4 regions of the Geobacillus sp. WSUCF-018B genome follow, and region 3 is predicted to be linked to each of the others. Evidence: riboswitches for the same ligand, from Rfam matches in the RefSeq annotation. Region 3 holds a riboswitch; each other region holds the start of a gene.
What was found. Region 3 has a riboswitch for S-adenosylmethionine ahead of metK (methionine adenosyltransferase). Riboswitches for the same ligand answer to the same signal wherever they lie in the genome.
Positions count from the first base shown of each region.

Region 1 (3,198 bases), on a different contig from region 3:
TCCGCATCGCCTGCCTGCAGCTTGACATTGCATTTGGCGATCCAGCAAAAAACGAACAGCAAGCCGAACAGGCCGTGGAATCCGCTGCCAAAGACGGCGCTGACATCATCGTGCTGCCAGAGTTATGGACGACCGGCTACGATTTGACGCGCCTGGATGAAATTGCCGACGAAGGCGCCGAACGGGCGAAGGCGCTCGCTTCCCGATTGGCGCAAACGTACGGCGTCCATTTCGTCGCCGGTTCGGTCGCCAAAAAAACAGCCGCCGGCGTGACAAACACGATGATCGTGGCCGACCGCCATGGCCAAATCGTCGGCGAATACAGCAAGCTTCACCTGTTCCAATTGATGGATGAACATTTGTATTTGCAGCCGGGAAACGAGCCAGGCTTGTTCTCGCTTGACGGGCTGCCGTGCGCTGGGGTCATTTGCTATGACATCCGATTTCCGGAGTGGATTCGCGCCCATGCGTTGGCCGGAGCGGAAGTGCTGTTTGTCGTCGCCGAATGGCCGCTTCCCCGCCTTCACCATTGGCGGACGCTCCTGATGGCGCGGGCGATTGAAAACCAATGCTATGTCGTCGCTTGCAACCGGGCCGGACGAGACCCGAACAACGTGTTCGCCGGCCATTCGCTCGTCATTGACCCGTGGGGCGAGATCATCGCCGAAGCCGACGAACAGCCGGGTATCTTAACCGCTTCCATCGACCCGTCGCTCATCCAAGACGTCCGCGCACGCATCCCGGTGTTTGCCGACCGCCGGCCGCACGATTATGAAGAGGCGGCAAAAAAATTTTTCAAAACGTATTGACAATCCGCCAGCCCAACCTGTATCATTCGAATCAAGCAACCAAACGATTGTTAACATCGTGAAAATTGCAAAAACTTAATAGCTAGATCGGTACTCTTATCAAGAGTTGGCTGAGGGAATTGGCCCAATGAAGCCCAGCAACCGACCGTAATGCTATCGTGAGATAGGGCGCACGCCAAAGGCGGCGCCGGAAGCGAACCGCTTCCGCAGGGCACGGTGCTAAGTCCAACAGAAAGACCGATGTCTTTCTGAAAGATAAGAGGCGCGAAGACGATGCATCTTCAAGCCTCTTTCCGTATGCGAAAGAGGCTTTTTCATTTGCCAAAACCTAAAGGGGGAACGTGAAAATGACGATTGTCCAATCCACTGTTTACGAACCGCTCACCGAACAAAAAGCGACCGCCCTCGCCGTCCGCCTCGGCCTATTCCGAGACGGGGCGCCGCTTGTGTGCCGCGAAATCGGCGACGGAAACTTAAACTTAGTCTTTCATATCGTCGATCAGGAAACGAAGCAAGGCGTCATCATCAAACAGGCGCTCCCGTACGCGAAAGTCGTCGGCGAAAGCTGGCCGCTCACGTTAAAGCGCGCGGTTATTGAAAGCAACGCGTTGCGCACGTTTGCCAGCTATGTACCGCAATACGTGCCGAACGTCTACTATTCTGACGAATCGCTTGCCATTACCGTGATGGAAGACTTGTCCCGTCTGCAAATCGCCCGCAAAGGGTTGATCGAAGGGAAAACATTCCCGCTTTTGTCCCGGCATATCGGCGAATTTATCGCCAAAACAGCGTTTTACACATCCGATTTCGGCATGAACCAGCAAGAGAAAAAGAAATTGGCGCAAAGCTTCGTCAATCCGGAACTGTGCAAAATCACCGAAGATCTCGTCTTCACCGATCCATTTTTCGACCATGACACGAACAACTTCGAAGACGAGCTGCGGCCGGACGTCGAAACGCTTTGGAATGACGACCGCCTCCGTTTGGAAGCGGCGAAGTTGAAGCGCAAGTTTTTAACCGAAGCCGATGTGCTTCTGCATGGCGATTTGCATACCGGCAGCATTTTCGCAAGCACCGACGAAACGAAAGTAATCGACCCGGAATTCGCTTTTTACGGCCCGATCGGCTTTGACCTTGGGCAGTTTTTCGCCAACTTGCTGTTAAATGCGTTGTCCCGCCCTGACGTTGAGCGCCAACCGCTCTTTGATCACATCGACCAGACCTGGGACGTCTTTGCGTCCATATTCTCGGAGCTTTGGCGCACCAAAAGCATCGAGACGTACGCCGCAACACCGGGCTTGCTTGACGAAGTGCTCCGGCATGCGTTCATCGATGCTGTCGGCTTTGCCGGCTGCGAAGTCATCCGCCGGACGATCGGCCTCGCCCATGTGGCCGACCTTGACGGCATCGAGCAGAAAGAAGCCCGCCTTGCCGCCAAACGACACGCGCTCCGCCTCGGCCGCCGCCTAATTGTCGAGCGCAACGAGCTGACCGGAACGGACGGCTTCCGCCGAGTGTTTGCAGAAACCGAATAGTAACACGGCGACGACCGGCCCAGTGCCGGCCCGGATCAACGGAAAATGTGAAAAGAAAGGAAGACGACGATGGACACCTTTGCCATCCCGCGCTCTGTCGAGTGGCGCGAGACGCATATCACGATTTTAAACCAACAAAAATTGCCATTAGCAACAGAATATATCGACCTGCATACGCTTGAAGACGTGTACGATGCGATCGCCTCGCTGAAAGTGCGCGGAGCGCCGGCGATCGGCATCACCGCCGCTTATGGTCTGGCGCTCGCCGCCTCGCATTATAAAGCGGAAACGGTCCACGAGTTCCATAGCCGCCTAAAGCAAGACCGCGATTATTTGGCAAGCGCCCGCCCGACGGCCGTCAATTTGGTTTGGGCGCTTGACCGGCTCACTGCCGCCGCCAAAGACGCCGCCTCGGTCAACGAAGCGAAAACGGCGCTTATTCACGAGGCGATCCGCATCCAAATCGAGGACGAAGATGTCTGCCGCCGCATCGGCGAACATGCGTTATCGCTTTTTCGCCCAGGCGACCGGGTGATGACGATTTGCAACGCCGGCTCGATCGCCACCGCCCGCTACGGCACGGCGCTCGCCCCGTTTTATTTGGCGAAAGAGAAAGGGATCGAGTTATCCGTGTACGCCCTTGAGACGCGCCCCGTTTTGCAAGGAGCGCGTCTGACCGCCTGGGAGCTGATGCAAGCAGGCGTCGACGTCACGCTTATTACGGACAACATGGCGGCGCAAACGATCAAAGCGAAAGGGATTCGCGCCATTATCGTCGGAGCCGACCGGATCGCACAAAACGGCGATACAGCGAACAAAATCGGCACGTTCGGCCTCGCCTTGCTCGCCAAATC
Region 1 is NZ_PIJF01000032.1:17,334-20,531, reverse strand. It holds gene CV944_RS10625 (carbon-nitrogen family hydrolase) at 1-809, shown strand, start outside; SAM riboswitch class I at 903-1,071, shown strand; gene mtnK (S-methyl-5-thioribose kinase) at 1,157-2,344, shown strand; gene mtnA (S-methyl-5-thioribose-1-phosphate isomerase) at 2,414-3,198, shown strand, end outside.
Region 1: linked by a shared signal. The riboswitch ahead of mtnK (S-methyl-5-thioribose kinase) and the one ahead of metK (methionine adenosyltransferase) in region 3 are both predicted to bind S-adenosylmethionine.

Region 2 (3,198 bases), on a different contig from region 3:
CAAATAAATGCCGTTAAACAAATCAAACGCCGCGTCAATGAGCGATTTGGCGATGGCAATTCCTTCGCGCGCCGCTTCTACTGGGTCGCTGCCGCAGGCGGCCATGCGGGCGCGAATCTCGTCCGACAGGGTGATCCCCGGCACTTCATGGTGCAAAAACTCGGCGTTGCGCGCGCTCACAAGCGGCATAATGCCGATGTAGATCGGCGTGGCGAGATGTTTCGTTGTTTCGTATATTTGCACGATTTTTTCTTCCGAGTAAACCGGCTGGGTCAAGAAATAGTGGGCGCCGCATTGAATTTTTTTCTCCATTCGCTCGACCGCTTTATCCAAATGGCGGACGTTCGGATTGAAGGCCGCACCGATCGAGAAGTTCGTTTTTTGCCCGAGCGGTTTGCCCGAGTACGATAATCCCTCGTTGAATTGGCTGATTAGGCGGATGAGATCGAATGACGACACATCATACACGGACGTCGCTCCCGGGAAATCGCCGATTTTCGACGGGTCGCCGGTAATAGCGAGCACGTCGGTGATGCCGAGCGTATGCAACCCCATCAAATGCGACTGCAGGCCGATCAAGTTGCGGTCGCGGCACGTAATATGCACGAGCGGGCGGACGCCGAGCCGCTCTTTCACGATCGTGGCGACGGCGGCGTTGCTGATGCGCGGCGTGGCAAGTGAGTTGTCAGCTAACGTCAGCGCGTCGATGCCAGCGTCATGGAGCGCTTTCGCCCCAGCGAGAAACTTGTCAATGCCGAGTTGCTTCGGCGGATCGAGTTCGACAATGACCGAGCGGCGCGTGCGGGCGAGCTCGGGAAGCGGAGTCGGCGCGGGCCGATCGGCTTGCACCGATACAGATGCCGTGCGCCGCTTCACCGTTTTTTCCGTCACCGGCGTCCGGTCGGCGAGCGCCTTTGCCATTGCCTCAATATGTTTCGGCGTCGTGCCGCAGCACCCGCCGATCAAGCGCACCCCTTGATCGCGGAACGCTTTGGCCGCCTCTTCAAAATATTCCGCGTTCGTTTCATAGACAAGCCGGCCGTCGCGGTAATCCGGGAGGCTCGCGTTCGGATACGCCGACAAAAATGCGCGATTGGGCAGGGGCACTTCCTCAAGCGACTGAATCATATAGTGCGGACCAAGCCGGCAGTTGAGCCCGACAACATCGGCCCCGAGCGCCTCCAGGCGGCTAAGGGCGTCCGCGAGCGGCGTGCCGTCTTGCAAAACGCCGACTTCATGGAGCGACACATGGGCGATAATCGGCAAGTCCGTCTCTTTGCGCGCGATGGCAAGCACCGTCTCCAACTCTTCCAAATCGTAATACGTCTCCAGCAGCACACCATCAACCCCTTCGGCAAGCAGCACAAACAGCTGCTCGCGAAACGTCCGCTTCACTTCGTCAAGCGGTACGACACTTTTGTTTAACGTGCGCAGCCCTCCGATCGTTCCGAGCACGTACGCCCCCCCATTGGCTGCTTGCTTCGCCAGTCTTACAGCGGCGCGATTGATCGCCGGCACCTCGTCTTGCAAGCCGTAGCGCGCGAGTTTCACATAGTTGGCGCCGTATGTATTCGTCTGAATGACATCGGCGCCCGCCGCGATATACGCTTCATGAATATGAATGATTTCGTCTGGATTCGATAGATTCAATTCTTCAAAACAACGGTCGACGCCATGCGAATATAAAAGCGTCCCCATCGCTCCGTCGGCGATGAGAATGCGTTGTTTCAACTCATCGAGCAGCCCCACGTTTGATTCCCCCATTTCGTTGTAGTAAAAGAAAAAAGCCTTCTAAGAAGAAGACTTTTCGTTCGCTTCTTCTTATCTTCCAGGCTGTTGCCTGTCTGGATTTAGCACCTTGGCCGCGGCCAGGTTGCTGAGGGTTCACCGGGCCAGTCCCTCCCCCTCTCTTGATAAGAATGTCCGTATGCGGTTGTTTATTTCGTCTTGACTATTACTATATAATTTAATGTATTTTTTGAAATTATTCAATACGGTGAAGCAAGGAAATTTGAAAAAACGATCAATGAGACAGCGGCTTTCCGCATTGCGGGCAAAATTGGAAGCTGTTCTGCGGAATAGTCAGCCGCTTTTTGTTTTTTAGTCGCCGACATGGCGGAAAGCATATTTTTCCGTTGCACTTTCTACTCTCCTATGTTCTAATTAGGAATAGTGAACATCAAGAAGATGGGGGGCTGAAAGTGAACGGAGAAATCATCCGCTTCGAGCGAGTGACGAAGGAATACGACGGCGCAGCCGTACTGGATGATGTCAGTTTTGCGATGGAGCGCGGGAAGTTTTATACGCTGCTTGGACCGTCGGGGTGCGGGAAGACGACGATTTTGCGGCTGATTGCCGGGTTTATCGAACCGACGCAAGGAACGATTTATTTCCACGGAAAGCCGATTCAAAACGTCCCGCCGAACAAACGGCAAGTCAACACTGTTTTTCAAGACTATGCGTTGTTCCCTCATCTCGATGTGTTTGAAAACGTTGCGTTTGGTTTGCGCGTGAAAAAGATGAAAGAAACCGACATTCGCGAGAAAGTGAGGGAAGCGCTTCGGTTTGTCAACTTAGACGGCTATGAGCGCCGCCGCATTCAAGAAATGTCAGGCGGCCAGCGTCAGCGCGTCGCGATTGCGCGGGCGATTGTGAATGAGCCAGAAGTTTTGCTCTTGGATGAGCCGCTATCGGCCTTGGATTTGAAGCTGCGCACGGAAATGCAGTATGAACTTCGTGAATTGCAGCGCCGCTTAGGGATTACGTTCATTTTTGTCACGCATGATCAAGAAGAAGCATTGGCGATGTCCGATTACATTTTTGTTCTGAATAAAGGAAAAATTCAGCAGTTTGGGACGCCGAAAGACATTTACGACGAGCCTGTCAATCGATTCGTCGCCGATTTCATTGGCGAATCGAACATTTTGTCAGGGCGCATGATCGACGATTTCCTCGTCGAATTTGCCGGCAAACAGTTTGCGTGTGTTGACCGCGGCTTCGCGCCAAATGAACCGGTCGATGTCGTCATCCGCCCGGAAGATTTGGAGCTCGCGGCGCCGGAAGACGGGCAGATCGTCATCCGCGTCGATTCGCTCTTATTCCGCGGTGTCCATTATGAAATTTGCGGCTATGACGAAAACGGCAACGAATGGCTTGTCCATTCGACGAAAAAGGCCGAAGTCGGGGAAACGGTCGGCC
Region 2 is NZ_PIJF01000035.1:4,137-7,334, forward strand. It holds gene CV944_RS11175 (bifunctional homocysteine S-methyltransferase/methylenetetrahydrofolate reductase) at 1-1,749, opposite strand, end outside; SAM riboswitch class I at 1,819-1,920, opposite strand; gene CV944_RS17315 (hypothetical protein) at 1,989-2,141, opposite strand; gene CV944_RS11180 (ABC transporter ATP-binding protein) at 2,202-3,198, shown strand, end outside.
Region 2: linked by a shared signal. The riboswitch ahead of CV944_RS11175 (bifunctional homocysteine S-methyltransferase/methylenetetrahydrofolate reductase) and the one ahead of metK (methionine adenosyltransferase) in region 3 are both predicted to bind S-adenosylmethionine.

Region 3 (3,198 bases):
GCAAAGCCTTTAAAGACGAACAGTTCATCTTGTTTCATTAAATAATCGAGCACTTTGTCGTACAGTTTCTCAAACGTTTCCGGAGACATCGGCTGGTTGACCGTTCCCCAGTCGATCGTTTGCTTCGTGGACGGTTCTTCGACGATGTATTTGTCTTTCGGCGACCGCCCCGTGTACTTGCCGGTTGTCACGGCAACCGCCCCGGTGTGGGTCAGCCGTCCTTCGTTCCGCTGCAATACTTTCTCGACGAGCTCGGCGACGGACAATTGGTGATGTACGTACGGTTTTTGCAGCAATACATCCAGCTTATTTGTCATGTTTGCGATCCCCATGTTCACAACCTGCCTTCTTTTTGTAATCACTCTTGAAAATAGTATAACACATTTTTATTAATAGTCCATACTAATTGTGTGGGTTTTTTTGAACTTATTTTGCCTATTTTTCAGATTTTGCACGCTCTCCCGCCTGTGCTTCAAGCGGGAGGCGGCCGTTCCCGGGTTGTCTTACTGTCTTGCTATTAAGGAAGCAGGCAGTGATGACCCAAATCGGCAATACGTTTGCCAAATCCGCCTCGTCTTGTTCAAGCATGCAGCCGGAAGCGGCACGTTTATATAGACGCGCTCCCCTCCTATACAAAAGAAAGGGGCTGCGTTTAGCTTCCCTTTGTTTTATGGAGGCAAGGGAAAGGCGCTCATTCCTCCTTTGCTTGGGTTCGTGCGCGGAAGCGGGATGATAAAAAATTCACTTCTGCGGTTGACTTTGTTCCTTCAATTGCGATAAGATAATTCATTGAACGGATACTCTTATCCCGAGCCGGTGGAGGGACAGGCCCGATGAAGCCCAGCAACCGTCACAACTGGACATGTGTGAAATGGTGCTAACCTGTGGCAAGGCGCAGTCCTTGAACGATAAGAGTGAAAGGAAGCAATACGATTGCCATGACCTTTCCTCAGCCGTTACAGGAAAGGTTTTTTATATTGCGAAGGGAAAAAGGGAAATGAGTTCCGTGTCGCCACATTATGTTAAGAGGAGGAAACAAACCGAATGTCAGCCAAACGCCGCTTGTTTACGTCAGAGTCTGTGACAGAAGGACATCCGGATAAAATTTGCGACCAAATTTCTGATGCCATTTTGGATGCCATTTTGGAAAAAGACCCGAACGCCCGTGTCGCTTGCGAAACGAGCGTGACGACCGGGCTGGTGCTCGTGAGTGGGGAAATCACAACATCAACGTACGTGGACATTCCGCGCATCGTCCGCGATACGGTCCGGGAGATCGGCTACACGCGCGCCAAATACGGATTTGACGCCGATACGTGCGCGGTGCTGACGTCGATTGACGAACAGTCGCCAGACATTGCGATGGGGGTGGACCGGGCGCTTGAGGCGCGCGAAGGTCAGATGACTGACGAGGAAATTGAAGCGATCGGCGCCGGCGACCAAGGATTGATGTTTGGGTTCGCCTGCAATGAGACGGAAGAATTGATGCCGCTGCCGATTTCGCTTGCGCACCGCTTGGCGCGTCGATTGGCGGAAGTGCGTAAAACGGACGTCTTGCCGTACTTGCGGCCGGACGGGAAAACGCAAGTGACGATCGAATACGATGAAAACGGCAAACCGGTGCGCGTCGATACGATCGTCGTGTCCGCGCAGCACCATCCGGAAATTACGCAAGAGCAAATCGAGCGCGACATTAAGGAGCATGTCATCAAACCGGTCGTGCCGGCCGAGCTGCTTGATGAGAACACGAACTATTTCATCAACCCGACAGGACGGTTTGTCATCGGCGGTCCGCAAGGGGATGCTGGGCTGACGGGGCGGAAAATCATTGTCGACACGTACGGCGGCTACGCCCGCCATGGCGGCGGCGCGTTCTCGGGCAAAGACCCGACGAAAGTCGACCGCTCGGCGGCGTATGCGGCCCGCTATGTGGCGAAAAACATCGTTGCGGCAGGACTGGCCGACAAATGCGAAGTGCAGCTCGCCTACGCGATCGGCGTCGCCCGTCCGGTATCGATTTCCATTGATACGTTCGGCACCGGCAAAGTGTCGGAAGACATTTTGATTGAGGTCGTGCGCAGCAACTTCGATCTCCGCCCGGCGGGCATCATCAAAATGCTTGACCTGCGCCGCCCGATTTACAAACAGACGGCCGCTTACGGGCATTTCGGGCGTACGGACATCGACTTGCCGTGGGAGCGCACTGATAAAGCGACGACGCTGAGAGAACAAGCGCTGGCGCTGGCGAACAAGTAAGGCCGGACGGCGCGGATGCGCGAGTCGTTTCAGGCGTCGGCAAACGCAACAGAACAAGAGCTGCCGGATTACGGCAGCTCTTGTTCGTGAGGACGCGCGGCTTGCTGCAGCGCTTTGTAATATTGCCCTTTTTCCACATATTCGCGGCGGATGCGCTCCATTTCGCGGAGGTCGTCTTCCGTCAGTTCGCGGACGACTTTGGCCGGGCGGCCGAGGGCGAGCGTGTTGGGCGGAATTTTTTTGCCCGGCGGCACTAAACTGCCGGCGCCGATAAACGCGCCTTCCCCGATTTCCGCGCGGTCCAAAATGATTGAGCCCATGCCGATGAGCGCGTTTTTGCGAACGATGGCGCTGTGCAAAATGACTTGATGGCCGACCGTCACCCCGTCTTCAATGATAAGCGGATTGTTTGGACTTTGATGCAAAATTGAGTTATCTTGGATATTGACCCGGTTGCCGATCACCGTCGGCGCCACGTCGCCGCGGATGACGGTATTGAACCAAATGCTCGTCTCTTCGCCGATCACGACATCGCCGGTGATCGTCACATAGTCGGCGATAAAGGCGGAGGCGGCGATTTGCGGCGTTTTTCCTTTGTACGGATAGATCATGGGCGTTCGTTCCTTTCTGTTGCAAAATCGATCGTTCACCATGTATTGTACAACGCTGCGTCCAAATCGCCAACGAAAGCGAGCGCGCCTAATCGGGATTGGTGAAAAACGTTTCGTTTCGCCCGATGAGTGGTTGGGATCGGGGAAGAAGATCCGATTTCACAAAGCTTCTCAACGTGAGAAGAACCGTTGTTGAGCGGCTTTTTCACTCCGTCGCCAACCCTTTTATGGTTTGCCCCGGCCGCATTGATGGCAATACTGGAAGACGAGATCGCAAGCTGTTCAGACGCGAAACAATTTTGGTTGCCGATAAGATGGAAATGCTAGGAGA
Region 3 is NZ_PIJF01000005.1:40,703-43,900, reverse strand. It holds gene pckA (phosphoenolpyruvate carboxykinase (ATP)) at 1-332, opposite strand, end outside; SAM riboswitch class I at 801-915, shown strand; gene metK (methionine adenosyltransferase) at 1,045-2,256, shown strand; gene CV944_RS02805 (gamma carbonic anhydrase) at 2,325-2,867, opposite strand.

Region 4 (3,198 bases), on a different contig from region 3:
TTTTCTTCCGTCACCGCCAGCGTGATCGGAATGCTCCAGACAGTGCCATCAGCGAGGCGCATCGTTTCTACGACCGCATCGTAATCGGCTTTCGTTAAAAACCCGGTGAGCGGGCTGTAGGCGCCTGTGCCGATCAGCTCAAGGTCGCTTAGTTCGGCTTTGGACAGCTCGATCGTTTTCGTTGCTTCATCGATTGGGTAATCCGGATTCCAACGGTTGATCAATGTGCCGCCATGCGGAATGCTCAAACTCATGTTCATAACCTCCTAGATTGATAGATGTTCATTAAATGCCGCCGCCATGTTCATGAAGCGAACGCTCTTCTTCGGCGACTGTTTTTTTTAAGCTGATGACGCCAAGCGTCGCCAGGCAGACGCTGAAGATGGCAATCACCGTGTAAACATCGCTGTCAAGCAACAGTTTCACAAGGCTGTACGAAATGACAAGGGAAAATATTGGCGAAACAAACCACACTTTCAACAGTTGCACGACAATCCGCTTTTGCCAAATCGACATCCCGCTTTTCGCCGTGCCGATGCCGATGATCGCCGATGTCGTAATCTGCGTAAGCGGAACAGGCAAACCAAACAGCGACGAAATGATGACGAGCACGGCTCCCGTGCCGGAAATGGCGCTTCCTTCAAACGGGGAGAAGTTTGTAATTTTCTTTCCGTTTGTTTCTAACACGCGATGCCCAAGCAACAGGGCGCCGGCAGCGACAAACAAGCCGCCGAAGATAGTTGCCGGCCCGACCGCCATCAGCCCGGCGCCGACGAGCGGCCCGACGGCATTGGCCACATTGTTCATGCCGGCGGAAAACGCCTCGAGAAAGCCGGTGACAACGAGCAAGGCCATGAATGTTTTTTGCCAGCGCCCTTGTTCAAGCTGCGGATATTTTCGCTTGAGCGCCAAAAACCATTTGCCGACAGCCAGCGTAAACGAAAAGGCGACGATCGGGATCACGATCCATACCGACACGATAAACAGCAGCTTATGAAAGTACAACGCCTGATAGGCGATGCCAACGCCGACGACTGATCCGACGGTGATCTCGCTCGTCGAGAGCGGAATGCCCATGATGTTCGCCGCAAAAAGTGAAATGGCCGCCGCCGTTAAAATGATGACGACGATTTTGACGGTGAGGATCGAAGACGGAATAATGCCCGACCCGATCGTTTTCACTACTTCTCCGCCGCCGAGGCTGCCGAGAAACACGCCGATGCCGCAAAGAAGGAGGGCCATCGACTTTTTCGGAATGGCGCCCGACCCGTACGCGACACCCATCGAGGCGGCCGCGCCGTTCGCCCCGATGTTCATGGCGAAGAAAAAGGACACAATAAAGGCAATGGCAAGGAGCATATCGTTGTTCTCCCCTTATGTGAGATGGAGCCCGCACTCCGTTTTCCCCTGGCCGGCCCAGCGCCCGGAGCGCAAATCGTTCGGATCCGATGCCGGCGCTGTGCACGGGGCGCAGCCGATGCTCGGGTAGCCCCGGTCATGGAGCACGTTGTACGGAAGACCGTGTTTATATACGTAATTCCAAACGTCTTTCCACGTCCAATGAATGAGCGGGCACACTTTAATGGAGCGGAATTTGTCGTCTTTATTGATGTACTCGACATGGCGCCGCGTCGGCGACTGTTCGCGGCGCAAGCCGGAAATCCAGGCGGTGACTCCGGTCAAGACTTCCCGCAGCGGAATGACTTTGCGCAACTCACAGCATTTGTTCGGATCGCGTTTCCATAGTTCATCGCCGAACTGTGCAGCCTGCTCCTCCAGCGTCAAGTGCGGCTGTTTCATCACGATGCGGAGCGACGGGTATTTTTCCTGTACGTTCGCGATCGTGTCGTACGTCTCTTGGAAATGCAGCCCTGTATCCAAAAAGACGATTTCCGCATCCGGCTTGACTTGGGAAATCAAATCAATGAGCACAATCCCTTCAATGCCGAAACTGCACGCATAGACAATGTCATCGCCGTATTCGCGGTACGCCCAAGCAAGGACAGCCAACGCCCCTTTCGTTTCATCATCGGACGGAAAAGACGGTTTTTCGGCCGTTTCCCATTGGTCATATGTGAGCATCGTTTCCCCCTCCTTAAAAACAAAGAAAATCAACATAATTAGTCGGATATTCATCCGGCAACGGGCAGCCTGGCGATAAAAACGCCCCTTCCATTTCGGAAAGAGCGGAAGAACGAGGGACGCCTTATCTTCCAAAATGGATCCCATTTTGCTGGAATTAGCACCTTGCCAAACGCGGCAGGTTGCCGGAGTTCATCGGGCCAGTCCCTCCCCCGCTCTTGATAAGCGTATGTAATTTATATTGATTAAAATTTTAACACAATTGGCGCTAATGTCAATCCTAGTTTTTCGATAGGAATTTTTTTATATACATAGGCAGCTTCGCGATGCTTCCATCCGGTGACGGAAGGAGAGGATTACCGCTTGCGCAGGCTTCCGAGCTCCTCAACAATGGCCTGTATTTCGCTTGGACTGAACGTTTCACGCTTCATGACCATGTCGTAAATGTCTTTCAGTTCGTCATACCATGCCTCGGAAAAATGGGCCGGCTTAATCGCATCAAAATTGAGCACTTTTAATTTTTTCTTCAGCTGTTCAACGATATATTCGACGTTTTCTGCGGACGGTTTCGATAAATCCATGGTTTCGCTCCTTTCGTGGCAGGTTATCATGTATTGTACCACACCGGCGGTGAAAAAGGGGAGAGGCAATATAGTCCGCGCCAGCGTTAGGTGGTAAAATATAGGTGCATGTGCACGAGCTGCTAGAAAGCGGCTATCAAGCGCTTGGATGAAAAGGGAAAACTAATGCCAAGAAGACGGGATGGAAAGGAGTGGCTGCTTCGATGGTCAAAGTGTTGTTTGTTTGCCTCGGCAACATTTGCCGTTCGCCGATGGCGGAAGCGGTATTCCGTCATTTGGTGAACGAACGGGGGCTTGACGGACAGATTGTCGTTGATTCAGCGGGAACGGGCAGCTGGCATGTCGGGGAGCCGCCGCATGAGGGGACAAGGCGGATTTTGAGTGAAAACGACATTGACTATTCCGGCATCCGCGCCCGGCAAGTCGGGCGCCGCGACTTGGAGGAATTTGATTACATCATCGCCATGGACGCCGCCAATTTGAGCGATTTGCGCCGGCTCGCCGGGCCGAATTCGCCGGCGGTGATCGCCCGGCT
Region 4 is NZ_PIJF01000022.1:1,789-4,986, reverse strand. It holds gene sat (sulfate adenylyltransferase) at 1-254, opposite strand, end outside; gene CV944_RS08370 (sulfate permease) at 286-1,359, opposite strand; gene CV944_RS08365 (phosphoadenylyl-sulfate reductase) at 1,375-2,082, opposite strand; SAM riboswitch class I at 2,204-2,310, opposite strand; gene CV944_RS08360 (DUF1128 domain-containing protein) at 2,439-2,663, opposite strand; gene CV944_RS08355 (low molecular weight protein-tyrosine-phosphatase) at 2,867-3,198, shown strand, end outside.
Region 4: linked by a shared signal. The riboswitch ahead of CV944_RS08365 (phosphoadenylyl-sulfate reductase) and the one ahead of metK (methionine adenosyltransferase) in region 3 are both predicted to bind S-adenosylmethionine.